DNA from 3 places in the Deinococcus deserti VCD115 genome. Region 1 is predicted to be linked to each of the others. Evidence: riboswitches for the same ligand, from Rfam matches in the RefSeq annotation. Region 1 holds a riboswitch; each other region holds the start of a gene.
What was found. A riboswitch is a leader RNA that binds a small molecule or an ion and turns the genes downstream of it on or off. The one in region 1 is predicted to bind cyclic di-GMP.
Positions count from the first base shown of each region.

Region 2: it holds a riboswitch for cyclic di-GMP, as region 1 does, so the genes downstream of both, DEIDE_RS18375 (esterase/lipase family protein) here and DEIDE_RS14275 (glycoside hydrolase family 16 protein) in region 1, are expected to answer to the same signal.
Region 3: it holds a riboswitch for cyclic di-GMP, as region 1 does, so the genes downstream of both, DEIDE_RS15110 (hypothetical protein) here and DEIDE_RS14275 (glycoside hydrolase family 16 protein) in region 1, are expected to answer to the same signal.

Region 1 is NC_012527.1:211,125-221,246, reverse strand. Features, by position in the region: gene recA (recombinase RecA) at 1-387, opposite strand, end outside; gene DEIDE_RS14290 (glycine-rich domain-containing protein) at 918-1,616, opposite strand; gene DEIDE_RS14285 (hypothetical protein) at 1,857-2,339, opposite strand; gene DEIDE_RS14280 (response regulator) at 3,421-3,840, opposite strand; cyclic di-GMP riboswitch class I at 4,227-4,302, shown strand; gene DEIDE_RS14275 (glycoside hydrolase family 16 protein) at 4,431-5,129, shown strand; partial or broken gene DEIDE_RS19225 (IS5/IS1182 family transposase) at 5,268-5,357, shown strand; gene DEIDE_RS14270 (IclR family transcriptional regulator) at 5,679-6,503, opposite strand; gene DEIDE_RS14265 (M28 family peptidase) at 6,601-8,373, shown strand; gene DEIDE_RS14260 (ABC transporter substrate-binding protein) at 8,370-9,908, shown strand; gene DEIDE_RS14255 (ABC transporter permease) at 9,908-10,122, shown strand, end outside.
Region 2 is NC_012526.1:1,032,108-1,042,229, forward strand. Features, by position in the region: gene DEIDE_RS04895 (Gfo/Idh/MocA family protein) at 66-1,172, shown strand; gene DEIDE_RS18375 (esterase/lipase family protein) at 1,423-2,259, opposite strand; cyclic di-GMP riboswitch class II at 2,531-2,614, opposite strand; gene DEIDE_RS04900 (AAA family ATPase) at 2,970-5,189, opposite strand; gene clpS (ATP-dependent Clp protease adapter ClpS) at 5,186-5,503, opposite strand; gene DEIDE_RS17955 (hypothetical protein) at 5,602-6,204, opposite strand; gene DEIDE_RS04920 (hypothetical protein) at 6,338-6,706, opposite strand; gene DEIDE_RS04925 (DUF1517 domain-containing protein) at 6,797-7,780, shown strand; gene DEIDE_RS04930 (hypothetical protein) at 7,874-8,203, shown strand; gene DEIDE_RS04935 (phosphatase PAP2 family protein) at 8,207-9,034, opposite strand; gene DEIDE_RS04940 (ABC transporter ATP-binding protein) at 9,067-10,122, shown strand, end outside.
Region 3 is NC_012529.1:80,495-90,616, reverse strand. Features, by position in the region: gene DEIDE_RS15120 (carboxypeptidase regulatory-like domain-containing protein) at 1-1,553, opposite strand, end outside; gene DEIDE_RS15115 (FimB/Mfa2 family fimbrial subunit) at 1,555-2,325, opposite strand; gene DEIDE_RS15110 (hypothetical protein) at 2,388-2,882, opposite strand; cyclic di-GMP riboswitch class II at 2,928-3,010, opposite strand; gene DEIDE_RS15105 (ferritin-like domain-containing protein) at 3,401-3,898, shown strand; gene DEIDE_RS15100 (acetamidase/formamidase family protein) at 4,023-5,006, shown strand; gene DEIDE_RS15095 (sugar efflux transporter) at 5,104-6,339, opposite strand; gene DEIDE_RS18215 (PAS domain-containing sensor histidine kinase) at 6,663-9,182, opposite strand; gene DEIDE_RS15085 (hypothetical protein) at 9,909-10,122, opposite strand, start outside.

The DNA.
Region 1 (10,122 bases):
TTCCATGATTTCCAGGGCCTGCTCGCCGTTGTCGGGCTGGGAGACCAGGAGGTCATCGGTGTTCACACCCAGGGCGCGGGCGTAGACGGGGTCGAGGGCGTGTTCGGCGTCGATAAAGGCGCAGGTGCCGCCGGCTTTCTGGGACTGGGCGATGATGCTCAGGGCGAGGGTGGTTTTGCCGCCGGATTCGGGGCCGTAGATTTCGGTGACGCGGCCTTTGGGGATGCCGCCGACGCCGAGGGCGACGTCGAGGCTGAGGCTGCCGGTGCTGATGGCCTGGACGTCGAGTTTGCTGTCGGCGCCGAGTTTCATGATGCTGCCTTTGCCGAATTGTTTTTCAATCTGGCTCATGGCGGTTTGCAGGGCTTTGTGCTGGTCGGTATCCATGGGGTCTCCGGGTGGGGGCGCTCTAGGGGCAGCCCCAGAACAGGGCGTTATGATTGCAGCATAATTGTAGCACATTATTTGATTCAATGCGGATTTCCCGCATGGGCCTGTTCCAGTTGTTGCCTGGTTGCCGGAGTCTGGCTGGAAAGACAGGTGCGAACATTCAGTAGCAGCCTGATCAACCGAAATCCGGCATTTATCCGGGCGAACGCTCAGAACGAGGTTGAGATCGCTGGTCATCTGGACGTCAGGGAGATGCGAATGGGATCGCTGCTGGCCGCACCGGTATTCACCAGGTGCTGAAAGAGCTCAGAGGTCGTCTTCCAGATCTATCGTCAGGCAGTTTCGGAGGACACGCGATCTTATCTTCAGGCAGTACCCGTAAAGACCGCATCACATTGCCGCTTGTGCTACAGCGACACATACAGAATTCAGGCCGCGCGTCGCGTGAACACAGGTGGTTGGCAGTGTCTGCAGATCTCAAGGAAAGCGTGCCCCTTTTTGAGGACATGCTGTCCATGAAGACGTTCTCAGCAGGAGCCGCCGCTTCCACCGTCACCACAACCGCTGTCACTGCCCCCGTTCCCAGGGCCGCCGCCATACATCGCCGCGGCCGCGCCTAATACCGTTACGTAGGGAGAATACGACTGCACTGCCCGTCGTGCCGTGGCTGATCCCTGGCGGCCCGGCACTTCCCATACCGCGGCGAGCAGAATGAAGCCCAACAATGTGGCGACGCCCGCCGGAAGGACATGGTTCACCGCGAGCAGTGCAAGGACCCCCGCCAACGTGACGCTGATCAGCGTGCGGGCGTGGCGCATCAGCCAGTTGTTCAGGGTCCTGCCAGGTGTGAGTCGGGGATCGTGCCAGACGTTGGCGGGTGCGGGGTGGCCGAACGTCGCCCGGTAGCGGTCAAGGGTGCTGGTGTAGACCTGTCTGCCTGATGAATCCCAGGTAGTGAGTAGCGACTCGCCGCCAAGTTCCAACAGAGCCTGCCAGTCGTCCGGTGCGACGCTTCGGTGCAGGTTATGGGCAAGCATCACGTGACGGCTCGGAGCAGCCGGGCCGCTGGTTGCGAGGGCAAGGAAGCGTCGGTACTCGGTGAGCACGAGAGAGGCGTGTAGACCCGACCAATGGTGGGTAGCCGCCAGGGCCTGGCAGAAGCCATCCGGGAAAGGGTGGTCAAGCAGGGCGGCGGTGACAGGGTTGGTGCGGAGGGTAGGGGTCACGAGGAGCTCCTGAGAGAGGACAGAACAGATGGTGGCCGGTGAGGTGGTGCTGTTTTTGAATATGCATATGAGCCCCTACGGGTTCCCGTAGGGGCCGGTGATGCGCAAGCATCTGCACAAATGAATGCCACCCATATAGGGCGGCATTCATTTGAGAGTGTTCTACCGAAGATTGTAACCCTGTCTCTGTCGTCCTACTTCACGTGCGGAATCGGACGGAATCAGTGAAGAGAGTCTGGTTTACTTTGTGTTGCGTGCGCCAGCGGATTTGCCTGCTGCAGACTTTCTGCCTGAGCCGGACTTCTTGACTACAGCTGTTTTCTTGCGGCTGTTACCCAGCTTCTGACCTTTCGAGAAGCTTGCTTCCATCTTCTCACGGGTCGCGGCGGCCAGGGCTTTGAAATCAATCAGGCCAGCCTCGATGTTCTCGAGTGTCGGCTTGACCTTCGCCCCACGCCGGTTGGTTGCCAGTTCCATATTCGTGCGCTCGAACCACTCCTCAAACTCCGGTGTCACTTCAAATGCCATATCTTTGACGTCGCGGTTGTAGGTGCCTTCTTGCCCACGACGGCTGAATTCTTTTGGCAGGGTGAAACGCTGTGGGAGTTCGGCGGCTTCAATAATCCCCTCACGCACTGCGGTACGGAACGCTTTTACGAAAGCATCACTACGCTGGGGGTTGGTCAACTTCTGGACTTGTTCGCTCAATGTCATGTAAGGCATTGATCCCAGAGTACACGAAAATCAGATAATTGCTACACCTATTAACTTCCCCGTGTATCCCTAGGTGATCAGCCGAAATGCATAGGGTCACAGGGTTCTTCGTCTGACATCAAGAAGAGTTGCCTGGTATAGTCCAGCTGTCAGCATTACAAATGCCTTACATCCTCAAGTGGGCTGTGCTGCTTCAAAAAGATCATCTGCTTCGAACCGGGAATGTGTCATCCCAAAGATCTATCTCATTGCCGCCCAGGTATGGTTGGGAGTGCCATCTATCTCCTGATTGGTTTTCAGGTTGATCCAGCATTTTCTTTTTTAAGGAGTTGACTGCCTTAGATGAAGGACTCAACAGGAAATTTTGTTGCCCCGACCACTCGTATTCAGGTTGTTTGGGCCCTTTTTTCTGGGTGTGGATATCATAGTCATATCGCAGGGAAACTGGACGCCAGCTCCTGCCAACTTCATTTAGGACCGACTGGTGTTATTGGCGCCACTTCACAACGGCCTTTTCACCTGTAAGATATACGCAACATCATTGCGCGTCAGGGGCCCTTCCACTTACAAAAAGAGGAACCAAAAGGGGATAAGAGCAAGGAATGAAACAGTGTATTCTCAAAAAGGAAGTATTACAGGCATAGAAAGCTGCATTGATTTGTCTCCCAATAGTCTTTACTGCTTCTCAAATGTTCCTGTTTGTTGCGGGAACAGATCTTTCAGTAATCAGGTCAGCCTTTTCCGAACTGGAAGTGGTTTGGCTATGGCCATTCGCACGGGCAAGTCCTCAACCGCCCGTGAGCTCACTCTATTAGTAAGCGCCCAAGGTGCTCCTGCATAGTACTTGTCTGCCTGACCAGTGGTGGGTTCAAGCACGGGAGAAGATATTTAGGCCTGTATCGCCTGGAAGGTCCAATACAGCTGAGGAAGGCATTGCTCACCTGTATTTAGGCGCGACTAAGGCATTACCCATCGCTTATACGACCTTGCTTATTCCAGGACATATTCATTCTATTGGTTGGTCTTCCTGAAAGGGCGAGATTTGCCTTGTGTGCCGTTCAGCGCTTGCTGTTGTACGACCAAATATGTCTCATTCTCTAAAGAAAGGTACTCGGCTGGCTTGCCAATAAGTTAGAAATGCGTCGATCTGGTGGAGGAACGTCGCGAACTCTGAGGATTTTACGAGGTAAGAGCTGGCATGCAGGCTGTACGCCTCGTGAATGTCCCGCTGCGCGCTTGAGGAGGAAAGCATCACCACCGGAATGTGGCGGAGTCTGCGGTCCTGTTTGAGATATTCGAGCATCTCGAAGCCGGTGATCCCGGGCATATTGATATCAAGCAGGATCACGTCCGGAAGGGGCGTGGATTTTAGAAGTTTGAGGGCTTCGTGGCCGCTGTGAGCGGCGGTCAAAGCGCAGGAGGGGCAGACCTCATGGAAAGCTTCCTGAGCAAGGAGGAGGTCTATGGGATTGTCGTCCACGAGAAGGAAATGCGAAGGCGCGACAGGCATGGGAGCTTCAGCATAAGATGCCGAGTTGCGTCAGTGTGGTCGATTTGTGGCGAAGTAAATTGAGGTGAAGTGTACGGCACAATTTTCTGGCTTGAGGTGTGAGTAGCCCTTGTATGAGGCCCGAAGCCAGGCAGAATTGCGGCGCAAGCGCTGGCTTTATGAAGATAATAGTTCAGGAGAATCTTGCGCCATCCTGCTCATAGACAGAGAAGGAGAAATTGCCTGTATTCAGGGCAATTTTGTCCAATCATGTGTCGCCTTCATTTATGGATTCTTTATAAGAAATCAATTGACATTTCTGAGATACTCGTTATTGTAGAGCATCTGCAAGTTAAGGAGACTTGAGTTGCAGGCGGTGATGAACCCAGGTGTGGGTTCCTCCCTGAAACCGAAAAAGGCAAATCCGCCGCGAGACGGAGACGCAAAGCTACCGGGACCCACGAGGTCGGCCGAGTTACCGAAAACAAGGGAGTACCGTACCCATGCTCTATGCATTCAACCCTTTGGTCGTTGCTGCTGTTTTGAGCCTGCTGCTCGCTTCCTGCTCGAGCGCTCCTGAGGCTCCTGAGGCTCAGGCATCCAACGTTAATGTGGCTACCAAAAGCCCTATCCGGAGTTCCATCGTCGGCAGCTGGCGAGACGACTTCAACGCTCTTGACACCACCCGCTGGGCCCTGTCGAACAGCGGCTGGAAACCCTTCTGGGCCAAAGACGGCCTGAACGGCACCTGGAACCCCGCGAACGTCACCGTCAGCGGCGGCTACCTTGTCATGAAGCTCGATGTCACCCCTGGTCTGGTCGCCAGCGCTGCCGAACTCGCCACCCACGCCAAATACGGCTATGGACGGTATGAAGCCCGTCTGCGCGCCGCCAGCAGCAGCGCCAACCCTGCCGTGCGTGGCCATGGTGTGAGCGGCAACATCACCGCCTTTTTCAACTTCGTCAATGATTCGCAGACCGAAATCGACCACGAAATCGAAGGGCAAAACCGCACCACCGACTGGATCGGCACCTGGCAGACCACCAACCGTCATGACTACGGCACTGGCGGTACCGGCACCGACCTGTCGCAGGACTTCCACACGTACCGCTGGGACTGGGCGCCCACCAAGGTGGACTTCTATATCGACGGCGTGCTCAAACGCACGATCACCAGCGTGGTGCCGGCGACCGAAGCGCACCTGATGTTCAACCTGTGGCCGACAAACTCCACACTGTGGGGGGGCAAAAGCACAGCAGGCACCCAGTACATGCTCGTCGATTACGTCAGCTTCACCCCAAGCCACTGATGACTCAGTCATGGCCGGTTGTGTGCGTTGGATCTGGACTGAGTGGCCGAGTGAGTTGCTGCAGGTAGATAACCTTACAGGCTGGAGAGAAGGTGGTCGAATTTTAGGGGGATGGCTCTGCGCGAAGCAGAATGAGGGCTGAGCCGGCGTGCCTACCCGAGTGATGTGGACGAGGAAACGTACGGGTTTCTGCTGCCTTACCTGACACTGAGCCCGGAAGATGCCCCCATCGTTCGGTTGCTACAGGAGTCGACTTTCTGCTGCACGTCACACGCTTTGAAGTGTAGTCAGGCTGCTGACACAACTTCAGGAGTCAGGCATAGCGATGCTGTCGAGCACTCGGTTGGAAGGGCGCTTCGTGCTCCGGTGTGCGATCACGAACCACCGGAGCACGAATGCGGACTGTGAAGTGCTGGTGGATTACGTCAGTAGGATCGGCCGTACCCTGCAGGACGACGAGGCAGCCGATCACTCAATGACGGGTGCTACTTGCTGGTGCTTACCGACGCCATCGTTTCTGATATGGCGGTCGTGTTGTTCTGGGCCTTTTTATCGGTGATGAAGGGAGCGACTTGCGACGTGGCCATCTGGCTTACGGTCATACTTGTCTGGAGTCATCCCCAGCTTCATCGAGAGCTGCTTACTTGCCGCTCTCACGCCTTCCAGATACTGCCTCTGCTTTTCCTCGTTGAGCCGCATCAAGGGACCGGCAACACTTAACGAGGCCACCACCTGGCCTTGAAAATCGAAGATTGGGGCAGCAATCGAGAACGTCTCCTCCTCGAGATCGGAGATGGCGACGTGAACACCGTCGACCCGAATTTTATGCAGCTCCCGCTCCAGGACTGCTGGATCCGTAATGGTGCTGGATGTGAACCGTTCGAGTGGCGTGCGGAGCAGGTCGGCGAGAACCTTGTCCGGTGCATAAGCCAGGAGCACCTTGGACGAGCCCCCAGCGTGCAGGGGCCCGATCCGGCCGACCCGGGCAAACATCCGGACGGGATGAGGGGAGGTGCGTACGTCGATCACCAGGGAGTGCTGCCCCTCGCGCACCACAAGATGAATATTCTCACCCGTATGTCGAGCCAGATCATCAAGCACTGGCCGCGCGGTCTGGGTCAGTGAGTGCTGCTCTTGAGCCTGCTGCCCCAGGATCAACGCGGCAGACCCCAGGTGAGCGGCGTGGTCGTCGTCGAGCCTGACGTAACCCAGATGGGCCAACGTCTGGAGGATGCGGTAGACCTTGCTTTTGGTCATGCCCGCCTGTGCAGCGAGCTGCGGAATTTTGAGTGCAGGAGTCTGCCCGACTAATGCAAGCACCCGGAGGCCGTCCTCCAATGCGGAAATGATGTATTCAGGCGGTGAATCGTGCATTGGACTTGACTTTCTCATACGGTGACCTCACACTACACGCAAACAACAATCCATTGAGTGAACCGTTAATTCATCTGGTGAATCACAGGGAGATGTTATGCTGCGCGCCGAAGAACGTCAGCTTCTCGATGCCGTCACACTCGACCGACCGTGGGAACTGATCACGACGTTCTCTACCCTCAAGCGGGAGCACCCCAACGACGTACGGCGCGCCGCAGAGCACATCGAGCGACACCTGCGAGAACTTGGCATTCCGGTTGAGATTCATCAGCCTGAGCTGTTCCTGAGCTTGCCCGGACAGGCCAGTGTATCGGTCGGCGGCACGACCTTCTCGGCCAAACCCATGGCCATGAGCGCAATCTTCCCGGAGGGATTGACCGCTCCACTGGTGTATCAGCCCAGCCAGTACGCAGCAAACGCCGACGACATGTTCTCCAGCTCACTGCTCGACGGCGAGGTGGATGTCGCCGGAAAGATCGTGGTCACGGAGGGCTTCGGGATGCCGGGCAAGATCCGGGAGCTTGAACATCGTGGCGCGCTCGGGGTCATCGCCATCAACCCCGGAGCCCGCGCGCACTGGGGCATCTGCACCAGCATTTGGGGAACGCCCGACCTACACGATTTGCCACGTAAACCCCGGGTGGCCGTCGCCAATGTGAACCGGCCCGATGGCGACCGGCTGATCGATCTGGCCAGAGCGGGCGCCGAGGCGGTCTTCAAGACCAACCTGGAGGAAGGCTGGTTCGTGTCTCCCGTGCCTGTCGTGACCATTCCCGGCACGGAAGACCCGAAGAGTTTCGTCCTCCTGCACGGCCATTACGATTCATGGGACTACGGGGTCGGTGACAACGCTGTCGGCGACGCAACGCTCCTGGAGGTGGCCCGGAATCTCTGGAACAACCGCGCCCAACTCCGCCGCAGCGTGCGCATCGCGTGGTGGCCTGGACACTCTACTGGCCGCTACGCGGGCAGCACGTGGTTTGCCGATCACTTCGCCCTTGAGCTGTACCGCAACTGCATCGCCCAGATCAACTGTGACTCGCCGGGATGTCGCTGGGCCACTGAATACAAGGATGTCAGCGTCATGGCCGAGGCCACTGCCTGGGCGGGGGACATCATCCGCGACGTGACTGGACAGGACATGCAGGCCGAGCGGCCCGTGCGGGCCGGTGACTACTCCTTCAATAACATTGGTCTCAGCGGCTTTTTCATGCTGTTGTCCACCATGCCTGATGACTTGCGCGCTGAGAAGGATTACTACGCGGTCGGTGGCTGCGGCGGCAACATCGCCTGGCACACCGAGGATGACACCCTAGAGGTGGCCGACCGGGACATCCTGCTCAAAGACATCAAGATTTACCTGCTGTCGGCCTACCGAACGGCAAACCAGACGATTATCCCTTTCGACTATGTCCAGACCCTCAACGAGTTCGATCAGACGATCGCAGAGTATGGCGAGGGGATCGGGACGGCCGTCGACCTCGGCCGAGTGAGGGACGCCGTCGAGACGCTGAGAACCGACGTGCGTGAATTGATGCGAGCAGCGCGCAGCCTGAATGGAGAGTCCCTCACTTCCCCCCAGGTTCGGCGTGTGAATTTCGCTCTTATCACCGTTGCTCGTCACCTTGTGCAGGCCAACTACACGCGGTCACCTGCCTTCTTCCACGACCCGGCAGAGCATGTGCCTCCTCTGCCTGATCTCGCCGTACTCCAGACCCTGCAGAGCGCCGACGACTATCAGCGCGGCTTCATTCTGACCCACGCCACCAGAGGACTCAATCGCCTGCTCGCGCACCTCGGGGATGCCCAGGTTGCCGTCAGAGACGCCCTGAATCACCTTGAGCTTCCCGTCAAAGGAGGAACATCATGAATCGTACGCTGATGGCTCTGGGCTTCGCCCTCGTGTGTGGTGTGGCAGGCGCGCAAGCCAACATTCTCCAGCTGCCACTGATCAACGATCCGATCATGAACCCGCTGATCGCGCCGGACCTGGGCAGCATCCTCGTGAACAAGGTGATTTTCCCTGGTCTGGTGAGGCCAGACGAGAACCTCCAGCCGGTGCCGGATCTGGCCAAGAGCTGGACGATCACGAATGGCGGTCTGGTCTATACCTTTGTCCTGCGCGACGACGTCCGCTGGCACGACGGCAAGCCGTTTACAGCCCAAGACGTTGTTTACACCTTTAAAACGGCCATCGATCCCAAGAGTGGCTCACGGCTGGCGTCGGACTTTAATTCCATCAAATCCGTGGAAGCGCGGGGCAATCACACGGTCAGATTCGTCCTCTCCCGGCCCTTCGCGCCTTTTCTGATCCTTCTCGGGCACAATGCCGGTATTTTGCCGAAACACCTGCTGGAAGGCAAAGATCTCAGCTCCAATACGGCCTTCAATCGTCAGCTGCCCATCGGCACCGGGCCATTCAAGGTTTCGCGCGTTGTTCCGGGCGCCAGCGTGACCCTCGTGGCGAACAAGGACTACTACAGGGGCGACCCTAAGCTCGCTGGAATCACCTTCAAGATCGTCCCGGATCTGAACACGCAGGTGGCGCAGCTGCGATCGGGCCAGCTCGACTGGGCGACCCTGGAGCCGAGCAACCTGGCCAGCGTGCAGAATGTGCCGAACATTGCCATTAAAGAAGCTAACGCCATCCAGCACTTCCTGGTGTTCTTCAACCTGAAAAATCCCCTGTTCACGGCTCCCAAGGTGCGTGAGGCCATGCAGTATGCGGTCAACCGCAAGGCCATCATCGACGGCATTCTGAAAGGCTACGCGGACTACCCTACCGGAACCATTCCCACCGCGCTGCGCACCTACTACGACAAATCCATCAAACCCATCGCCTACAATCCGGCGCAAGCCCTCAAGCTGCTCGCTCAAGCCGGCTGGAAACCCAATGCGCGGGGCACGCTGGTGAACTCTAAAGGCGAACCCTTCAAGTTCACACTGATTGTGGACAAGGGCAACGCGACCCGTGAGCAGGCGGCGCTGGCTGTGCAGCAGGATCTCAAGAAGATCGGAATGGACGTGACCCTGCAAACCCTGGAATTCGGTACCCTGGTGCGCGATTACCTGATTCCCGGCAAGTACGACGCCAACCTGATCTGGTGGACGACGCCGCCCGATCCCGATCAATACTCGTTCTACGCCACCGGCCAGGACAACAACGAGGCGTCCTGGAGCAATGCGCGGGCCGACTCCCTGCTCAAGCGCGGGCGTGAGACGGTCGATCCGAAAGCCCGCAAGAACATCTACAACGCCTATCAGCGCCTGACCATGCAGGATCCGCCGGTGCTCGTCTTGTACTATCCCAAGGAAATACAGGCCATCAATAAGGACCTGACCGGTGTTCCAGATCTGGGCATCCGCGACGCCCTCCGGTACACCGAGCGTTTTCAGCTGCGCTGATGCTCAGCCCCGGCTATATTGCCCGCCGCGTCGTCCACGCGCTGGTGGTTCTCGCTGTGGTGGCCGTCGTGACGTTTTTTATCGTCCGGCTGGCCCCCGGCGGGCCGGCGGCTCTGGCCGACCCAGCCCTGCGGGATGCCGAACGGGCGGCCATAGAGGCGAGACTGGGCCTGAACGACCCCCTGCCGGTCCAGTTCCTCAAATTCGTGGGCAA
Region 2 (10,122 bases), on a different replicon from region 1:
CTCACCTCAAGAGAGGGTGAACTGCGGTCATCAGTGCCTGTGAACACAGCCCGGTACGGTAGGGCATGCCGCTCAAACCTGATCTGCCCCAGCCGGAAGCCGAACAGCAGCGCGTAGGGTACGCCATCGTCGGGCTCGGCCAGCTGACGGTCGAAGAACTCGTCCCGGCCGTGCGCACCAGTGAACATGCCCATGTGGTCGCGTTCGTGACCAGCGAAACCGAAAAAGGGCTGGCCCTGGCCCGCGCCGTTGGTCTGGGCGAGAACGACGTCTACACCTACGACGATTTCGAGAAGATCGCCGAGCGCGGCGACGTGGACGCCGTGTACATCGTACTGCCCAACGCCCTGCACCGCGAGTACGTGGAGCGTGCTGCGAAGATCGGCAAGCACGTGCTGTGTGAAAAACCCCTGGGTATGAACGCCGACGACGCCCGCGCCATGGTGCAGGCCTGCGGTAACGCTGGTGTGCTGCTGATGACCGCCTACCGCTGCCAGTACACCCCCGAACACTGGGCCGCGCGCGACGCCGTGCAGAACGTGAAACTCGGCAAGGTCAAACTGCTCGACAGCGTGCATGTGCAGGTCGAGGACCATCCGGAGGCCTGGCGCCTGAAAAAGGAACTCGCAGGCGGCGGCCCCCTGGTGGACGTGGGTATTTACTGCCTCAACACCATGCGCTTCGTGCTGGGTCAGGAGCCGGAATGGGTCTTCGCTGCGCTGCACCAGCCGGAAGGTGACCCCCGGTTCGAAGAAGTCGAGGAATCGCTGAGCTTCATGCTGGGCTTTCCCGGCGGCGTGATGGCCAACGGCCTGACCAGCTACGGAGCGCGGACCACCAGCACTCTGCGTGTTCTTGGCGAGAAAGGCAGCCTGCTGATGGACCCTGCCTTTCCCTATGTGGGTGTGAGCCTGAGCCTGACCGATGAACAGGGAGAATTGACCCCCAGTTTTCCCACGTATGACCAGTTCAGCCGCGAATTCGACCACTTCGCGCAGTGCATCCGCCAGGGCAAACGGCCGTGGACCCCCGGTGAGGAAGGCGTGCAGGACCATGTGGTGATGGACGCCATTTACGAAAGTGCCCGCACGGGACAGGTGGTGAAGCTGAAGGGTGGGCAGGGGAAAGATGCTTTCCGCGGCACAGCTCCTGAGGTGCCCGGCCGGGACTGACTTGAGGCAGTCTGACCGAGCGGTTGAAGGAATGCCATGATCGTAGTAGTGCGCATTAATTCAATGACGGGGGCTGGAGGCGAAAACCGTGGGAAATGGAGAGCAACTACTGCTGATGTGTAAAGAAAGCGGAGCAGTTTTGCCCGGCTAACGCCTTTATTGGCCCTAAGTAATCAGGGTGGAATGAATTAGATTATGTCTCCCATCTTTCATCATGGTTATGCCAGAAATTTGCCCAGACGACCGATAGTTACGGACTTGTGGACTTGGCTAAGGGTCCGACGGTCAAGAAATATTTGACTTCTTCATATAGATTTACTTCATTAACAAAGTCGCCATGAGAAATGCATTTTGGAGTGTAGTAATTATAAGCTCCCTGCTTCAGCACAACGCTATCTACAGGGTTTATAACGAAATCGCACTTAGAACGCCAAGTGCCATAGCGTATAGTCGTGGGATATTGTGCAGTTGGTTTGTCGTAAGGTGTTTCGGCATCATCGCCGCCATAGTTTAATCCGTCTACCGAATTTGTAAGAAAGGCTGAGCCAGGCTTCATCTCGGTACAGGCTATGTCTGAGCCAGAACATAGATAGGTCGTTTTCGTCCCATGATTTGGACCTGCCAAAGAAACCCATGTACCCACCTTGATTATATCTGGCTTCATCAAGTAGCGAATGTAGTACCTTGATGAAAGCGAACCCATCGATACAGCAACAATATCAACCTTTTTACTAGAAGTGTGACCGGATCCATATGCTTTTTCCAGTGCGGTCTCTATATCGGTCATGATCTGTTTGGCGATGTCTCTATTTGAACCTTTGGGAGTGTAGTTGAATGCACTCAGACAACGATCAGGGTAACCAGCGGCCATAAATCTGGATTTCATGGTATCCCATACGCCAGAGCCTGAGTTATAGCCATGCACGAATAGAATAGGATTGGATGGACATGGCGGTGTGAGTTCAGTATTGAGGGTAGAAACCTTTGGGGCAGTCATATTTTGTGAAAACGAATCTTCTGTAGTTTGCCCGCAAGCTGATAGGATCAATATTCCCATAAACGTTGCACTTGCTCTTATAGTTTTCATTGATTTCCTCCTTAACGAGGTTTGCACTATGACATCAGGCGAAAACGTTAGGTTTAACAAACAAAGTCTCTTAACTATCATCTATTTACCGGGTAAATACGAGAATTTTCGAGTTGATAACAAGTAAGCGGCATGCCGACAGACCGATAAGCAGATTCCACCTAGCACCTGTTATGGGAAGAGATGAGGACCATCGGACTAAAGCGCACTAGCAGGAATCAAAAATTAGGGGTGTTACCGTCAAACGCGAATTTTCGAGCACGCATACGCCTCTCCATTGAGTCGGGCTCACCATTCGCTCGGCTTGACCCAGGTGACCGTATACAGGGCAAGCGTCGATGCATCTCAGTACAGTGAGTTCCCAGCCAGTCCGATGCGGAGTGCTGTGACATACGTTCTGTTGGGTGGATCCATACTGCTTCATACCCCCCGATTCCGCAAGGTTAAATAAGTCGTTCCTAATGAAGAACGACTATTGTTCATTCACTTGTGTAGAGCTGATCAAAAATAATCGCTGACTATCGCGCACAGCTGGACCATACATAGCGCTTAGCTTCAGACGGCGCAGGTCGTCACCATGGCCAGTCAACGTACGGACCATCAGATGGATAAAAGCAGGCTTTGACAGAGCAGAAGTGCGCTGCCCTATCTACCGATAGTCGTAACAGTTCAGAACGCCTCTGCCCTTGGGAGCCGTTCAGGCGTGAAGCTCAGAACCGGAAGGTAAAGGTGTCTCCGGAAGCTCCCACTGTGACCTTACCGCCTTTGCTCAGCCGGCCGAACAGCAGCTCGTCACCCAGGGGCCGCTTGACCTGCTGCTCAATCACACGTGCCAGCGGCCGGGCGCCCATCAGCGGGTCGTAGCCCAAGGTGGCCAGCAGAGTCCGGGCAGCAGGCGTCACAGTCAGGTTGACCTGACGCTCGGCCAGCTGCAGGTGCAGATCTCGCAGGAATTTGTCCACCACGCCGGCCATCACTTCACGTGACAGGGGACGGAAGTGAATCACGCTGTCCAGGCGGTTGCGGAACTCGGGCGTGAAGGTGCGCTTCACGGCCTCAGCCTGTTCCCCGGCGCGTCCCTCACGGGAAAAACCCAGCGCAGGGCGGCTGGCGTCGGCAGCACCCGCGTTGGTGGTAAAAATCAGCACCAGACCGCGCCCATCGACCTTCTTGCCAGCGTGATCGGTCAGCGTTCCGTGGTCCATCAGCTGCAGGAAGATGTTGTACACGTCCGGATGGGCCTTCTCGATCTCGTCGAGCAGCAGCACGGCATGAGGGTGGCGGGCCACCGCGTCGGTCAGCAGGCCGCCCTGGTCAAAACCCACGTACCCGGGAGGGGCCCCGATCAGCCGCGCAACGGTGTGCGCTTCCTGATACTCGCTCATGTCAAAACGCGTCAGCTCAATGCCCAGCCGTTCGGCCAGGGCGCGGGCCAGTTCAGTCTTACCCACTCCGGTGGGTCCGGCAAACAGGAACATGCCCTGCGGTTTGGTCTGGTCGCGCAGTCCGGCGCGGGCCAGTTTGACTGCACTGGCTACGGCCTCCACGGCCTCGTCCTGACCAAAAACACGGCTTTTCAGATCCCGTTCCAGCGTGGCCAGCGACTGCACTTCCTCGGCCTTCACGGCGCCCAGCGGTACCCGGGCCATGCGCGCGACGGTGGCTTCGATGTCAGCGACATCAATGACGCCTCCCTTTCCGGCACTGCTGCGAGCAGCCCCTGCTTCGTCAAGCACGTCGATGGCCTTGTCGGGCAGGAACCGGTCGCGCAGATGGCGCACGCTGAGGCGCACTGCCGCGTCCAGGGCGCCGTCCGTGTAAGTCACCTTGTGGTGCGAGGCGTAGCGCCCAGCCAGCCCCCGCAGAATGCTCAGCGCATCTTCCTCAGAAGGCTCCGGTACGTCTACGGTCTGAAAGCGCCGCCACAGAGCCCGGTCCTTTTCCAGATGACGCAGCTCAGCCGGTGTGGTGGCGCCCAGGACCCGCAGCTTGCCACGGGCCAGAGCAGGCTTGAGGAGGTTGGCAGCGTCCATGCTGCCTCCCTCGGTGGCGCCGGCGCCCACCAGGGTATGCAGTTCGTCGATGAACAGCACGGCGTTCTGGCCATCCAGGGCGGCGAGGACTGCTTTCAGCCGCGCCTCGAAGTCGCCCCGGTAGCGGGTTCCGGCCAGCAGGGCCCCCAGATCCAGGGCGTAGATGCCGGCTCCTTTCAGGAAGCCCGGCGCGTCGCCGTCCGCCACGCGCTGCGCCAGGCCCTCGGCCAGCGCCGTCTTGCCAACCCCGGGTTCCCCGACCAGCACCGGATTGTTCTTGTTGCGCCGCGCAAGCACGTGCACTGTGCGCTCAAGCTCGGTGGTCCGGCCAATCACCGGATCAAATCCCCCTGCTCGCGCCTGCGCAGTCAGATCGGTGGTGTAAGCCTCAAGCGGGTTCTGCTCGGCGCTGCCTTCCAGTTCGGCCGGGCTGTCCACTCCAACCGCGTGGCGTTCGCGGCTGCGACCTTCAACCTTGGCCACACCGTGCGAGACGTAGTTCAGCATGTCCAGCCGGTTGACCCCCTGGGCTTCAAGGGCAGCGCGCGCCGGGCTGTCGGGTTCTTCAAGCATTTCGACCAGAACGCGTGCGCCGTCGGCCTCCTGGCTGCCTTTGCCACTGGCATGCAGCTGTAACACGGCTCCCTGCACGACACGGTGCAGACCAAGGGTGAAATCTGGCTCGATGCCCGGGACGACCTCCAGGGCTTTGAGCTCGGCCTCCAGGGTTTCACGCAGGGCTTCTACGTCGGCTCCCATGGCCAGCAGGGCTTCCAGGGCTTCAGGGTCGTGGGTCAGGGCCAGCAGCAGGTGTTCCTGCGTCACGTACTCGTGACCGGCTTCGCGGGCGTGAGCTGCCGCGCGGCCAATGGCCAGTTGCAGGTGCTCGCTGATCATGTTTCTGTCTCCGGCTCGGAAACCAGCCGCAGGGGATAGCCCTCCTGGCGGGCACGGTCGGTGACCTGCGCAACTTTCGTTTCGGCCACGTCACGCGTATAGATGCCAGCCACTCCCTGCCCCTTATGGTGGACGGCCAGCATGATCAGCTCGGCTTCCTGTTCGGTTTTGCGGAAATACAGTTCCAGTACCCGCACCACGAATTCCATCGGGGTGTAATCGTCATTGAGAAGCAGCACGCGGTACAGCCTGGGGCGCTGCGTGGCGCTTCTCTCCAGTGTCTGTGTATGGCTCTCGCCGTCCCTTCGCGTCATGGCTGAAGTCTACCGGCTGTACCTGTGGCTGACCGTGGTCCCTGCTTCACCAAAGCAAAAACCTCCCCGGTGGGGAGGCTCATGCGTGGCAAGCTGGCTTACATTTTGCGTTCGGCGTCACGCACCGAATTCTGGGCAGTATTGCCAGTTTTCTTCGCTGCCTGGTTGGCTTCAGCTGCGGCTTTCTGCGCGGCGCTGCGGGCATCCTGAGCAGCGTCTTTCAGGGTGGTCTGGGCGTCCTTGGCAGCTGCCTGAGCGTTGGCTTTGGCATCCTGGGCAGCGTCACGGGTCTTGTCGCCTACGTTCTGGGCATTGTCCTTGGCATCTGTTGCTACCTGGCTGGCAGCGTCCTTGGCCTCACTGGCCGCGCCACTGACAGCTCCCTTGACCTCACTGACCACTTCCTTGGCCTTGTCCAGCGCCGCCTGGGGACCACCGCTGGCGGCCTCCTTCACTTCACCGGCCTTATCGGCAATCACGGCACCTGCGCTCTGGGCAGCGTCCACGGTTTTTTCCCAGCCCTTGGCGACGCTCTGCCCCATATCCGTGGCGGCGTCCTTGAGTCCCAGTTCGGCCAGCTTGGCGTCCAGCGCCTTGCGGTTCTGCTCGCGGCTCAGGTAATAGGCCCCGGCACCGATCAGGGCGCCCAGCAGCAGCAATCGTTTGGTAGGAAAGTGATGGGATTCATAGTGGTCAGACATTCCTGAAGCCTACGGGTCTGCTCTCATGAACAGATGAGGGGGGGTTATGCCCGACTTCACGCCGTCTGAGGTGATTCTCGCAGGGCGCAGAGCATCACTTGATGAGGCTGTTCTCTCCGGGCTCCCGGGAGCTTTAGATCAGGCCCAGCCGCCGGGCAAGCTCCGCGGTCAGGATCCATTCTTCGGGCTCCTCCATACCGCTGACCCGCACCAGCACGCAGCCGCGTTCCAGGTAAAAAGCGCAGATTTTCGCCCACGCCTCTTCCTCATCTGCAGCCGTCTCGTCCAGGTCCTCCAGTGTTTCCCAGATGTCGCCGTCCACGTCGGCGCTGCGCAGGGCCTCGGCGTGACCACTGAGCACGTAGGCATCCACAGCTTCATGGTTTGGGTAGGTCTGGCCGGCCTCGCGCAGTTCGAGCCGGTCATCGCGCTCGTACAGGCCAGCCAGAAGTTTCTCCCACTGGTCGGCATTCAGGGTGATCTGATTTTCAGGCGCGTTCACGCTGAGCAGTGTACCCCTGTGGCCCGCACGTAAAGATTTCTGAACAGTGTTCCCGAAGCGTGAGTCATGGCCGCCCCGTAGACTCACGCTATGCAGCCCGCAATCCGCAAGACCCTGAGCACGCTTCTGATCGCTGCCCTGCTTTGCGTGGGCAGCCTCGGCCTGACGCCCGGCGCCCTGGCACAGTCGGGTGGCGGTTTTGGTGGCAGCAGCTCCGGAGGAGGCTCCGGCGGTTCCTCAGGTGGGGGCTACAGCGGTGGGGGCGGGTATTCCGGCGGTGGGTATAGCGGTGGAGGCTACAGCGGTGGCGGCTACAGCGGGGGATACCGTGGCCCGATCATCATCAACGGTGGCGGCTACGGCGGCGGTATGGGCTTTGCGGGGGGCATGGGCATCGTCCCTCTCCTGATTTTCGGATTCGTGATCTTCTCAGTGGTAAGAGGCATGCGGCGCAGCATGAGCCACGCTGGTGGCGGAACGCGTGGGCTGGCCGGCATCAGCGGGACGGCGCAGGCGGTCAGTGTGCAATTGCTGCTGGCTGAAGGTGACGAGGTCAAACGCGCCCTGCAGCGCGTGGCCCAGTCCGGAGACCCTGACACCAATGCCGGCCTGGCGCGCATGTTGCAGGAGGCGGCGCTGGTTCTCCTGCGCCATCCAGAGCGCTGGGTCTACGGCAATGTCGAGCGTGCTCAGGGCGATCCAAGCGCTGCAGACAGCCAGGTCGGTACCTGGGCCACCGAAGCGCGGGCGGCCTTTACGGAACAGACCACCAGCAACTACCAGAACCGTGATCCCAACAGCGGGTTTGTCCGCCGCGACGATTACAGCTTCCAGGCCGACGGCACCGACCTGTATCTGGCCGTCACCATCGCAGTGGCCGCACACACCCTGAGTAACCTCCCTCCGGCAGGAGTCACCAATGCCGCCGAAGCCCGAGCGGCGCTGGCGGCCATCAGCAGCGTATCGCCCGGTGACCTGATCCGGGCCGAGGTGATCTGGAGCCCGGATGTGGAAGGCGAGTTCCTCAGCGAGGAGGAGGCCATCCGCAAGTACCCCCAGCTCACTCGTCTCTGAGCGGTGAGTTGCCAACATGCTGAGGCAGCGCTTTGAATTAATGGCTGGGCCGCTTTTCCACAGCGAGGCGCTGCGAAGTCGGGCGTCACGCTGATGGCGGCCCGCCGCGCGCCTCCTGCGTCCTGGCCGCCCCCGCCGGGCCAGCCGGAGCTGTGTGGTCTGTGTGGCCGGGCAGTGCCGGTGCTGACCGAGCACCATCTGATTCCCCGCTCGCAGGGACGGCGCCGGGGTACCCCAGTCACAGAACTTCCGACCGTCATGCTGTGCAGCCCGTGTCATAAATTTCTGCACCGCACCTTTACAAATGCTGAGCTGGCCGGCGAGTATCACAGCCTGGACGCACTGGGAAATCACCCGGAGGTCAAAAAATTCGTGACCTGGCTGCGCAAACAGCCGGTCACAAAAGGGATACGCGTGCGCTGAAGCTCAGACCTGGGCAGGCGTTCGCATGGGGCTCAGCTGCGGGCCGGACTGCGGCATCCAGCGGCGCAGCACAAAGGGAACGCCCTGCACGGCCACGACGACCAGCAGCGCGTAGCGGAGCGCCCGCACCAGCCCCAGGTTACGGACCTCTTCAGGAAGGGCGGAAAGGCCGAAATACACGGCGAACACCATCACCAGCCCAAGCAGCGCCACCACCAGACGGCCGGTCCACTCACGCGGAGGGACAAAGCTGGGGCGGGCGTACCAGAATCCGGCCAGCATGCCGAGTCCTGCTCCCAGTTCACGTGGTGTGCTGCTGGGGAGCAGGGCCGCCACGGCCAGCAGGACAAGTGGAAGGGCAAGGCGAGTCCAGTCGTGCTGCGGGAAGTACCCATGACGTGCGGACAGGGCAAAGAGGCCACCCAGGAGCAGACCCACAATGACGTCACTGGGGTAATGAACCTGCAGGGCCAGCCGCGACACTGCGATCAGGCCAATCAAGGCAACTGCGGCGATCCAGACTCCGCGCCGGCCGACCTGGATGGCAATTCCACCCCACAGGGTGGCGGCCATCTGGGCGTGACCACTGGGAAGCCCCGGTCCGCCCGCTGTGGCTTTGGCCGCTTCTGAGGCCAGCTCAGGCTGAGCCACGAACGGACGGGGAAGATCCAGACCGTACTTGAGACCGGAATTCACCAGATAACTCAGCGCGAAGGCCACGCCAAGGTCCCGGCCACCCTGAGGCCGCACCAGCCAGGTGTACAGGGCGAGCGCCACAATAAATACCTCGTCACGTCCCAGGGTCGTGACTGCCAGCCAGAATGACTCCATAGTCATCATTCTGAAGGATTACACTTCAGGATATGACGGTACTTCCTGCCGACGTGCTGCAGACTGTGCAGCATCGCTCAGAACACGCGCTGGAGCTGCGTGGTATTACCAAACGCTTTCCGCTGGTCCTGGCCAATGACAATATTTCCATGGCGGTGCGCTGGGGCAGCGTACATGCCCTGTGCGGCGAGAACGGCGCAGGCAAAAGCACCCTGATGAAAATCGTCTATGGCGCCCAGCCGCCGACCAGCGGTGAGATCGTCGTGGACGGCGAGGTCGTGCACTTTGACAACCCTGCCGACGCCATTGCGCGGGGAATCGGCATGGTCTTTCAGCACTTCATGCTGGTCGACACCCTGACCGTGACCGAGAACGTCATCCTGGGGGCCGAGCCCACCAGCGGTATGTCCATCAACTATGCGGCCGCGCGCCGGCGTGTGGCGGAGCTGATCAAGCAGTTCAACTTCGACCTGAAGCCCGACGCCCTGGTCGGAGACCTGCCGGTGGGCCTCCAGCAGAAGGTAGAGATTCTCAAGACGCTTTACCGCGGGGCACGCATCCTGATTCTGGACGAACCCACGGCCGTGCTGACGCCCAGCGAGACCGACGAGCTGTTCGACTTCCTGAAAAATCAGTACGCCGCGAGCGGCAACGCGGTGATCTTCATCTCGCACAAGTTGCACGAGGTGCTGCACATCAGCGACACCATCAGCGTGATCCGGGACGGCAAGATGATCGGCACGATTCCCGCAGCTGGCGCGACCACCGAAACCCTGGCGCAGATGATGGTGGGCCGCGAGGTGACCCTGAAGGTGAACAAGCAGCCTGCGCAGCCCGGCGAAGTGGCGCTGGACGTGCAGAACGTGGTTGTTCCCGGAGAGCACGGCAATGCGGTGGACGGCGTGAGTTTCCAGGTGCGGGCGGGGGAGATCGTCGGGATTGCCGGCGTGGAAGGCAACGGCCAGAGCGAACTGGTCGAAGCTATTACCGGCCTGACTGCCGTGGCATCGGGGCAGATCACCTACCTGGGCCGCCCCGCGCGTGGGGTGCGCGAGGTCGAGGCCGCCGGATTGTCGCACATCCCCGAG
Region 3 (10,122 bases), on a different replicon from region 1:
GCGTACCGCAGTTCGTTTGTGACGCGCGTGCCCGCCTCAACGGCCTGCTCACTGGTGAGTTCCTGCCGCAGTTCTCCCCACCCGAAGCGGTGCCCTGAACTCACGCTGGCAGTCACCGTGGTTTTTTGATCCGTGAACTGTTCAGACCATTTGAGACCGGCACGCAGGTCGGTGCGCGAATCCCTCGCCTGCACGGCGAATTCCGCGTCCCTCGCGGTGATTGCATACCCTTCAGCAAGATTGACACCCCCACGCAGATGCGCGCCGACACTGAAGGCATTCATCTGGGCCTGGGTGCGCAGACCCACGGCCACGCGCCCGGACGGGGAACCGTCGAAGCCCGGCGCACGGTAACGCACATCCGCACCCGCACGCTGCAGGTTCAGGACGTTATCTTTCAGCGCTGCGTCAGCGTCCACCGTGAAAGCAATGCCGTCCCCACGCAGGCCAAGCTCTCCTTGCGCACTCAGCTGTGGCGTGGCCATACGCGTGGCCAGGGTGGTAGTGACGCCATCTGCGCCGAGATCCACAGCGACGCGGGCGTGGCCCCAGGCGAAGCGACCGCCGTATTCCAGGCCAGCGACGCGTTCTCCAGGAAGGTCCCGGCGAGCGCCGACATAGCCCCGGAGAACACCAGGCCCCAGGCGACTGGCCTCGCCCTGCAGGGCCAGCGTGGGTGGGCGCACAGTAAAGCTGGAAAAGCCAGGCGTGGCCGGACCCAGCAGCAGGCGGGTGCCGGGCGCACGCAGTTCTGCTTCGACAGTGCGGGGTTCGATACGCAGCCGCACGAACAGATCAGGTGTCAGCGCGCCAGCAGCGGAGAACCGAACTTGTGGGCCTGCATGACCACCCTCGATCTGCACTTCCGCCGGAAGGGTATGCCACGCACTTCCAGCTGCCGGTGCGGGCCAGAGAACGTCTGTGATGGCGCTGCCCTCGGCAGCGGCACCCGGCGTGCGGGCGCGCAGGGTCACACTGTATTTCTCAAGGCCTGAAGGCACCAGCCCGCTGACCTGCACATCACTGACCTCGCCGGGCGCGAGGTCCAGCACCTCAGGCACCACGCGTGGCTTGCCCTGTCCGACCGCAGAGAGGTTCACGCGTGCGGGCGCATTGCCGTCGTTGCGAACTTGAAAGGTTGCCTCAGCCTGTCCGTTCGCGGCGGTTGCGGACAGGGTCCGCACGTGCAGGGCCTCGCGCGTAGGTACCCGAACAGTCGCTACCATGCGCACGCCAGCGCCTGTTACGGTGACCATGTGTGTGCCGCCGGGCGCACTGCGCGGAACGCGTACCACGATGACTTCCACTGTCTCCTCGCCTGACGCGAGAGTCAGGGTACGTGCCGGGACCAGCGCGTCCCATCCAGCAGGAAGGGCGAGCTGAAGCTGAACTTCGCGAGGCTGTAAATCTGGGTTGACGAGCCGGACCACGAGCGTGGCAGTGTGGCGTTCGGTGACATCGGCGGCGGCAGCGCTCAACTGAACCTGCGCAGTCGCGCTGGGCAGTAACCCAAGCGTGAGCGCCAGTACGAACGTCGCCCGCCGGCCGAACACCTTATTTCACCTCAATCTGGTACCGGGCCCCAAAAGCATGTTCCTGAGCCTCGTCATCGGCGACGACCACCAGGGTGTATTTGCCGTTGGGCAGATCCAGCGCGAATGTATCTCGCAGTGAGGTACCGGGGTACAGGCGGCGGTTGCGACTGGTGACGGTCGCAGCGAGCTTGCCACTCGCATCGAACGCTTCCAGGGTGACCTTCCGGATGATCCAGCGTTCCCCTTCTCCGTGGGTATCCACGCTGAAGTTAAATTTGCCTTCTGGATTCCGCAGCAGTTGCGGGTTGCTGAAGCGCACCCGCGGCTCTCCGCGTGGCAGATCAGTCACGACCTGCACCATGTAGCCGATCCGGTTGCGGACGCCAAGGGTGGTGCTGGTGACAGGAGGCAATTCTGGTGTGACATGAATAGCACTCCAGAAGGTGCCACTGACGTTCATTGGTGCAGTAAGGGTGTAATTCACCACCAGCTTCGACTTAGCCGGAAGGGTTACGACCTGCTTGTCGAGCATGATCCACTTCGCGTTTGACCGCTCTAAAGTGCCAGCAGGGTCGAAGCTATTAGTGCCATCCGCCTGAAAGCGGTAATCGGAGAGAGAAATAGTGGCCTGTTCTGGAGTGTCATCCGGATTGGAGAGCGTGAGTGTACCTTTGTAAACCCCACCCGGAGCAAGTTGAACATGATGGGTGAGCGCACCGTCCACAGTTACGCCCGCGTGTGCAGTGGCGCTTAGTACGAGCGTCGCAAAGGCCGGCAGTATTTTCTTCATGATGGACACCATTTGAAGATGACGCGCCCGACCAAACGTTCGGGCGCGTCATGCTGCCGAGCTTACTCGTCAGCGAGGACGTATGTAACGGTGATGACCTTGCCGTCAAAGCCTTTGCTGGCGGTGAAGCTGTAATTGAGTGCTGCGTCTGCCTGCGTAATGAAGCGCGGGATAGCAGTAACAAGGTTTGCCGCTGTGGTGACGCCGACATTGACAGCGCCAGCAGTGGTGCCGTTACCGGTCGCTGGTGTGAACGAGACAGTACCAGTCACGCCATCGGGGAGGGCTGCGCTGCTGGCAACCGTGACTTTACGAGTGGTGACATTTGTAGTTCCAGCGGTCGTATCGTTGTGTGTGCTGTAGCTCAACTTAGCGGTGCTGTTAGGCACTGCGGTATTCAACGCGGTGATGCTGATGGAAACATCGCCAGTCACCGCGATGGTATCGACGATGTCATTGCTCAGGGTGACAGTGTGACTTACGCCAGCAGCAGCAGCGGAAGCAGTGGTAATGGCGCTGAGCGCCAGGGCAGCAAAAGCAAATTTGATAAAACGCATGATGACCTCAGAGAGTCCGAAACTCATTGGATAGTGCCTTGAAGGCAGACGAAAAGCCGGTCGCACCACTAGCTCCCCCTGTCCCAGGTGCCCGAATACAGAACAGGGCTCTTCGCGCTCCCCATCAGAGTTTTCTCTGAACGAAGTGAATGAATTCTAGAGACACACTCTCACTCGCCTCTTACAGCTCAGCCCACTGCATCTCATGAATGCCAAGAAGCGAAAGAGGCGCATCCAGCGAGTATTCTGCGCTAATGGGTATTCAGTGGAGATCCGCGTAACGCAGGTTGTCGAACGGCTGTTTTTTCATTTCCTAACAGAGCAAGGCATGGAGCCACTGCTTCCAAAGCGGCCATTGGCACTCACGTTCCCGCACTGCTAAAGATCCTCGCTTGGCGCCTGACTCGTCTGGGTAACACCTAAAGCTCAGCCGAATGCCAGCCCTTTATCTTCTTGGGCTGGCTGCCAGAAACGGCAGACAGTCTGTCAGCACAATGCCGGGCAGAGGTGAGTTGAAAATGCCAATGCAGATGCAAGACCTGAAAGACCTTTACGTCCTCAAGCTCCAGGAAATCTACAGTGCCGAACAGCAGGGCCTCGAAGCCATGCGCCTGGCCGCGCAGACCGCCGCGACACCCGAACTGCAGCAGGGCTTGACGATGCACATCGATCAGACCCAGCAGCAGATTCAGCGTCTGGAGCAGCTGTTTCAGAAGTTGGGCGCCCAGCCTAGCGGGCAAACCAACCTCGCGATGCAGGGTCTGATTCAGGAAGCCCAGAGGCTGATGCGTCAGGATGCCTCGCCGGAAGTGCTGGAAGCAGGCCTGATCGCCTGCCAGCAGGCCATGGAGCACCACGAGATCGCGTGCTACGGCACGGCCCGGACCTATGCCCAGCTGCTGGGCGAGGACGAGGCCGCGCAGGTGCTCGAGCAGACTCTGGGTGAGGAAAAGCGCACCGACGACCTTCTGACGCAGATTGCCGGGCAGATCAACGTCGCAGCCATGAACGCCTGAGTGGATTCAATCAGCGCATGGGGAGGGCCCATGAGGGGCTCTCCCCTCTTTACGATCCAGGGGCCGGGACTGGAGTGGCATCCCGCCAGGGCCATGAACGGCTCGCTGGGCCGTACCCTGAGGTATGCGTGACCATGTCCTCGGCGCTTCCCACATTCACACCACCTGGAACCGGGATCATTCCCCCGCACTGACCGTTCAGCCTGGAGACCAGGTCACCTTCGATACCATGGACGCCTCCGGGGGCGCAGTGGCCCGCCGGGTCGCCTCGGGTGAGCTGGCCGCGCCAGACGGACTGCGTGCCTTGATCGAGCAGGACGCCTACCCTGTGCTTGCGGGGCCGCGCGGCCATCCTCTGACTGGTCCGGTGTACGTCGAGGGGGTAGAGCCGGGAGACACCCTGGTGATTGACATCCTGGAGGTCCGGACCTCCGCCTGGGGCTGGACCGGCTGCAGGCCCGACGGCATTGGCCTGCTGGACGCGGCGCTGGCCGAGGAGGGCCTGCAGCCCTACACGCACTTCTGGGATCTGCGGGAGGGCACCCATGCGCAGTTCGGGCCCGGCGTGCGGGTGCCGCTGACGCCCTTCCCTGGCGTTGTGGGCGTGGCACTTGCCGAGCCCGGCGATCACGCCACTTCCCCGCCCCGGCACGTGGGGGGCAACATGGATATCCGCCAATTGGTGGCGGGCAGCACGCTGTACCTGCCGGTCGAGGTTCCCGGCGCACTGCTGTCGGTGGGCGACCTGCACGCCGCCCAGGGCGACGGTGAACTGTCGGGCACTGGGATCGAGATGGCTGGGCAGCTCACCGTTCGGCTGGGTGTCGAGCGCAGCGCAGGTCTGACCACACCAGAATTCATCACGCCGACGTCCGGCGGGGCGAGCGGACGCTGGCAGGCCACCAGCGGGCACCATCCCGACCTGATGACCGCCGCCCGCATTGCCCTGCGCGCACTGCTGCGCCGTATCCAGGCCCGCGGGTTTACGCTCGAGGAAGCCTACGTGCTGGCCAGCGTCTGCGTCGACCTGAAGATCAGTCAGGTGGTGGACGCGCCGAACTACACCGTCAGTGCGTTCCTGCCGCTGGACATTTTTGTGGACCAGTGAGTCTGCAGCCAGAGTCAGGCTTCGCGGTCAGGAGACAGGGCGAGGCTGACAGAACCTGAAAGGAACCTGTCTGGCCCGAATCCGGCATGGGTCAGGATCAGTCGGACGCGCCCGCCTGCGTGGTGGTCAAGGCAGGGGCGTTCGTCTTCCGGGTCACGGCATACAGCAGGACAAACGCGGCGCCGGTCAATGCCGCGCACAGGACGAAGACCGCCTGATAGCCGAAGGCCTGCGCGAACGCCCCGGACACCACGCCGGCCAGCACCGCACCGATGCTGTTCGTGTTGGCGTAGAGCGTCAGGGCCGTGCTCGTGCGGTGCGGCATCAGCTCCTGGAAGTAGGCCATTCCCAGCGTGGTCATCACCGCGATCACGGCCGCGCGAATCAATTGCGCCACCGCCAGAAGCCACACGGCCGGCGCGACCGCCATCATCACGAAGTAGGCCACGAACAGGCCGAGGCTCAGGGTAATCAGCCGTTCATTAGAAAAGCGGCCCGAAAAAAGCGCGAAGCTGAGGATAAACGGCACCTCCAGAAAGGCGCACAGGCCGATCAGCCAGCCCACAGTGCTGCTGGGTTCTCCCATCGCCCCGGTCACGTGCAGCGGCAGGGCGATAAAGCCCATGGTGTTGGACATGCCGAACAGCACGAAGCTCAGCGCGACCAGCGTCAGGGACCGCTGGGGTCCCGCTGGCTGCACGGGGGCGTCTGGCACCGGGGCGGCGGGGGTGCGGCTGACCGGCCTGGAGCGGGACAGCGCCAGTGGAACGCCCACCAGCAGGTAACACACCGCGGTCGCCAGGAACAGGCCTGTAAAGCCTGCGGTGCCCAGGATCACAGCGGCTGCGGCCGGCCCCAGCATCCAGGCAATCGAGAACATCGACCGCAAGGTGATCATGCTGCGGTCGGCCAGATCATCGCCTGCCAGAGCAAAGTGCGTTTTGGCGAATGCGAACAGCTGCGGAAACGCCGCAGCACCGGTGCCGAGAAACAGGCTGGCGATCAGAACCAGCGGCACATAGCTGCGGGTGGTGCACAGCAGCACGTACCCGATCGCTGCACTGAGGATCGCCGCGATCATGACCGGCTTGTTCCTGGCCCCCCGATCGGACCAGCGCGCCAGCACGGTACTGATCAGCACGCCGCTGAGAGACATCATGGTCATGAAGATCCCCAGCAGCAGGGGGGACATTCCGGCTTCGTTGCGGGCAAACAGAGGCATGTAAGGCACAGCAAACGAGGCCGCCGTGCCCAGCAGCAGCGCAGAGACGGAGAACTGAGGAAAACCGGGCACATGGCGCAAGGAGGACAGCGCTTGGAACGAGAGAGACACGGGAAGGCTCCTGGCAGGTGGAAGAGGCAATGGACGGACCCCGGTGTCTCCACCAGAATCCACAAACGCGGCAAAAGGAAGCGGTGTGCCCTTGTTACGCAGAGCCCACCGAAGATGCCGTCTACCTTATTACGTTTCCGGCTCCAAAAACAATCTCTTTCATGAAACGGGAGTCAATAATGTAAATCGGCAATGCTGACAGTCTGGGAAGCCCAATGTCATGACGTGGTATCTATACCCTATGAAATGTGACTAAAATCAATATTCGATAGTAGCTTCACCAGTGTGATGCACCGCATCAGGATGATCAGGGCGTGCTTCGTTTAACTTTCCGGCAGCTCGGGTAAAGGACCGAACTCCTGCAGGGCTTTCGGCAGGCACACGCTGAAGACTGCCCCCTCCCCGATGCGGCTTTTTGCCGCCACCGTGCCTCCATGACGGGTCACGATCCGGCGCACATTCGCCAGTCCCACTCCTGTGCCCTCGAACTCGTCGTGGTGGTGCAGGCGTTGAAAGACCCCGAACAGCTTGCTGATAAACCGCTCGTCGAAGCCCACGCCATTGTCCTGCACGTGAATCGTGACACTGGTCGGGTGGTGCTCGGCCCAGACGTGCACCCGGGGAGAAGGCTGGGTGCGCGAATACTTGACGGCGTTGTTCAGCAGGTTGCCCAGCACCTGGCTCAGCAGCTGCCAGTCGCCCGGAACGTGCCCCAGCGGATCAAGCTGCCACTCGACAGCCTGCGCCGCCGGTTCGCCGCGCAGCTCATCGACCGCCAGACGAAGCAGTTCATCCAGATTCACGTCCTCGATCAACAGATCCTGGCGAGACGTGCGTGACAGGTCCAGCATCGCGTCGATCAGCACCGTCATCCGGTCGGTGGCCTGCACGATCATGTCCAGGTACTGCCCGGTCTTGTCGACATTGCCCGCCTGCAGCGCACGTACAGCCAGCTCTGAAAAGCTCCGGGCATGCCGCACCGGCGTGCGCAGGTCGTGCGACACCGAGTAGGAAAAGGCCTCAAGCTCCTCGTTGGCGTCCATCAGGGCCTGACGCTGGGTCTCGAGGACCCGGGCCTGCTCAGCGCGCTCGATGGCCAGGCCCAGCTGGTGCCCAGCAGCTTCCAGCACGGCCCGGTCCGTCCGCGACCACTGCCGGGGCCGGAAGGTGCCATAGGCAAAAATCCCATACGGGCGCCCATAGACCATCACCGGAATGGTCGCGGTCGATGCCAGGACCTCGGTGCCCGGAACCCAGCCGTCACCGGCTGGATCGTAGCGGTCCTGATAGTAGGGTTGCCCGGTCACCCAGGGACGGTTGAGGTTGGTGATCTGCCCGAACGGCAGCCCCCCGACCAGCAGCGTGTCGAGCTCCGGATTTCCGGTAGCTGGACTGTCGGTGTTGCCGGTCTGGGCCCGGATATACCACCGGTCGTCTTCGACCTCGAAATACTGAGCGAAACCCTCGCCGATCAGTTCGGCCACGATGGCCTGGGCCCGGCGCACCAGCACATACTGGTCGGTTTCGAAGGCCAGGTCGCGCGCCAGCTGGGCAAAGCTCTCCAGCGCCCGGGTGCGCGCCCGCGCGGCGTCCGAGTGCTCCTGCAGGCGCTGCTCATGCATGACCCGCTCCGCCGCCAGCCCCATGCTGCGGCCCAGGGCCAGCAGAATCGCATGCTCGTCCGGGGTCCACGCGTCGTGCGGGGAGGCCAGCACCAGCAGCGCCTCCATCTGCCCTCCACGCAAATACGGGTAGACCGCCAGGGCGTGGTACTCCGAGAGCAGGCCCTCTTTGTCTCTGAGGGGCTGCCAGTGGTCGTAGAAGACCATCTCCTCCCCCTCGCGGGTCCTCTCCAGCACGTCCTGAGACACCCGGAAGCCACCGGCAAAACGTTCGCGGGTTCGTTCCGGCACCCCACTGCTGTACGCCGTGACGTGGGCCAGCTGGCCCTCCACCCGGGCGTACAGCAGGTCTCCATGCCCCAGCATCTTCGCGAGCACCAGTTCGGCCGCGCACAGCAGCGTGGGGATATCTCCAGTGACCCCCACCTGCGTGGTGAAATCCACAAAGGTCCGCAGGGCATACAGGTGGTTTTCAAGCTCACGGCTCTGGCTGGAAACCTGTTGCTCGAGCTCGGCCGCGCGCGCCTGATCCCTGCGGCGCTCGGTGTGATGGTCGGTAATGTCCTGCACGTAGGCAATGACCTGAGGTTTCGCTCCCTCATGTGAGGCGATCAGCGTCACCAGCACCTGCCGGACTTCTCCGGTGCGGGTGAGCATGGTCTTCTCGTAGCCAGGGGTGAGGCCCTCGGCGAACGCCACTTCGAACATTTGACGGTCTTTCTCCCATTCGGCTTCAGGAGTCAGTGCCTGCCAGTCCACCAGCCCCGCTTCGAACTCGGAGCGGCTATACCCCAGCAGGCGCAGGTAGGCGTCGTTGACCATCAGCAGCGTGCCGTCCATTGTTCCCACAGCAACGCCGATGGGGCTGGCCTCGACCATATGGCGGAAACGCAGCTCATGTTCGCGTTCCGACGCCTCCTCGGCCAGCCGGCGCATGGCGGCGCCCGCCAGGTCCGTCAGTACTTCAGCAAAGGCACGGACCTCCGGAGCCAGTTCCGGCGCGCCGACTGGAGCGTGGAGACTGACCGCCGCCTCCGCGGACTGAAACGCCAGCGTCGTCGGGGCATCTGCCGGTGCACCCTCATCTCCGAACTGTACCCGGTACCCCGGGAGCGTCTGCGCTACCGTCTGTTCGGTCACGCGCCGTACAACCTCCGGCAGCCGTGCACCAGCCAGCTCCCTGGCAGCCGCGTGCAGGTGCAGAAGCAGAGTGGCAGGCATCTTGATCCAGCGTAACGCACCGGTCAGCGACTCAGTTCAGGGTCGTCTTATCGGGTTCCTGCTGCCACCGTCGGAAAAGAAGAAGCCTCCCGTAATGTCATGCGGTTCCTGGGAAAAAATGACGAAAAGCACGGTCTGGCACGGAACCGGTGAGGAGCACCGGCTTCATCATGACGATGTGTCTCGGCAAAGTGTGCGGCGCCGTGCGAAACCGGTACTCATGGGTGCAGGTATGCCGGGGTATCCAGAACCAAAAGCTCAGGCACGACACACTCGGAACTGTTTTTTGAGCGGAATCAAAAGCTGCAGTCCAGGCTATAGAGACCCGCACCAGGCCGGTGGCAGATTTTTCTGTCCAGCGCATGTGCACCTGTGGCCAGCAGACGTGGCGTCAGGTGACCTTGTAGAGCTCTATCTGAGGCTGTCTCCCGATTCCAGCGTCATAGGTGTTCAATCCGTGAGGACGGTGACGGCTTGGGGCACGCAGCTATGCGGTTGTTCCTGGTCAGCGGTTCTATGAGGGAAGGCATCTCGCAAGGCAACCAGAAGCACCCAGTAACTTTGGGCCCAGGTGTACCGTTCTGTCGAAGAACAGCCCCTCCATCAGCACGAGTCCTGAGGAAGAAAGACCACAGAAATCCTGGACTACTCCGGTCAGGGCGCTGTAACAGGCGTTCCTGCGGTCAGGCGCGTTCCACCAGGGATGTCACCCGGCGCGGTGCTGGCTCAGGCTGCCTGTTTCGTGGACGCCGACCGCCGGCCGAGCAGCAGACTGCGCAGTTGCTGGGTCCGGGTCTTGCGGCAGTACAGCTGCCCCTGCCACCAGTACGTATCCCGGGTACGCACACGAACGCTGCGCCGCTCTCCTCCGGGCAGGCTCAAGACCATCAGGTAGGCGCTGATCCGGCCACATTCGGAATCGATCTCAAGATCCTGCACC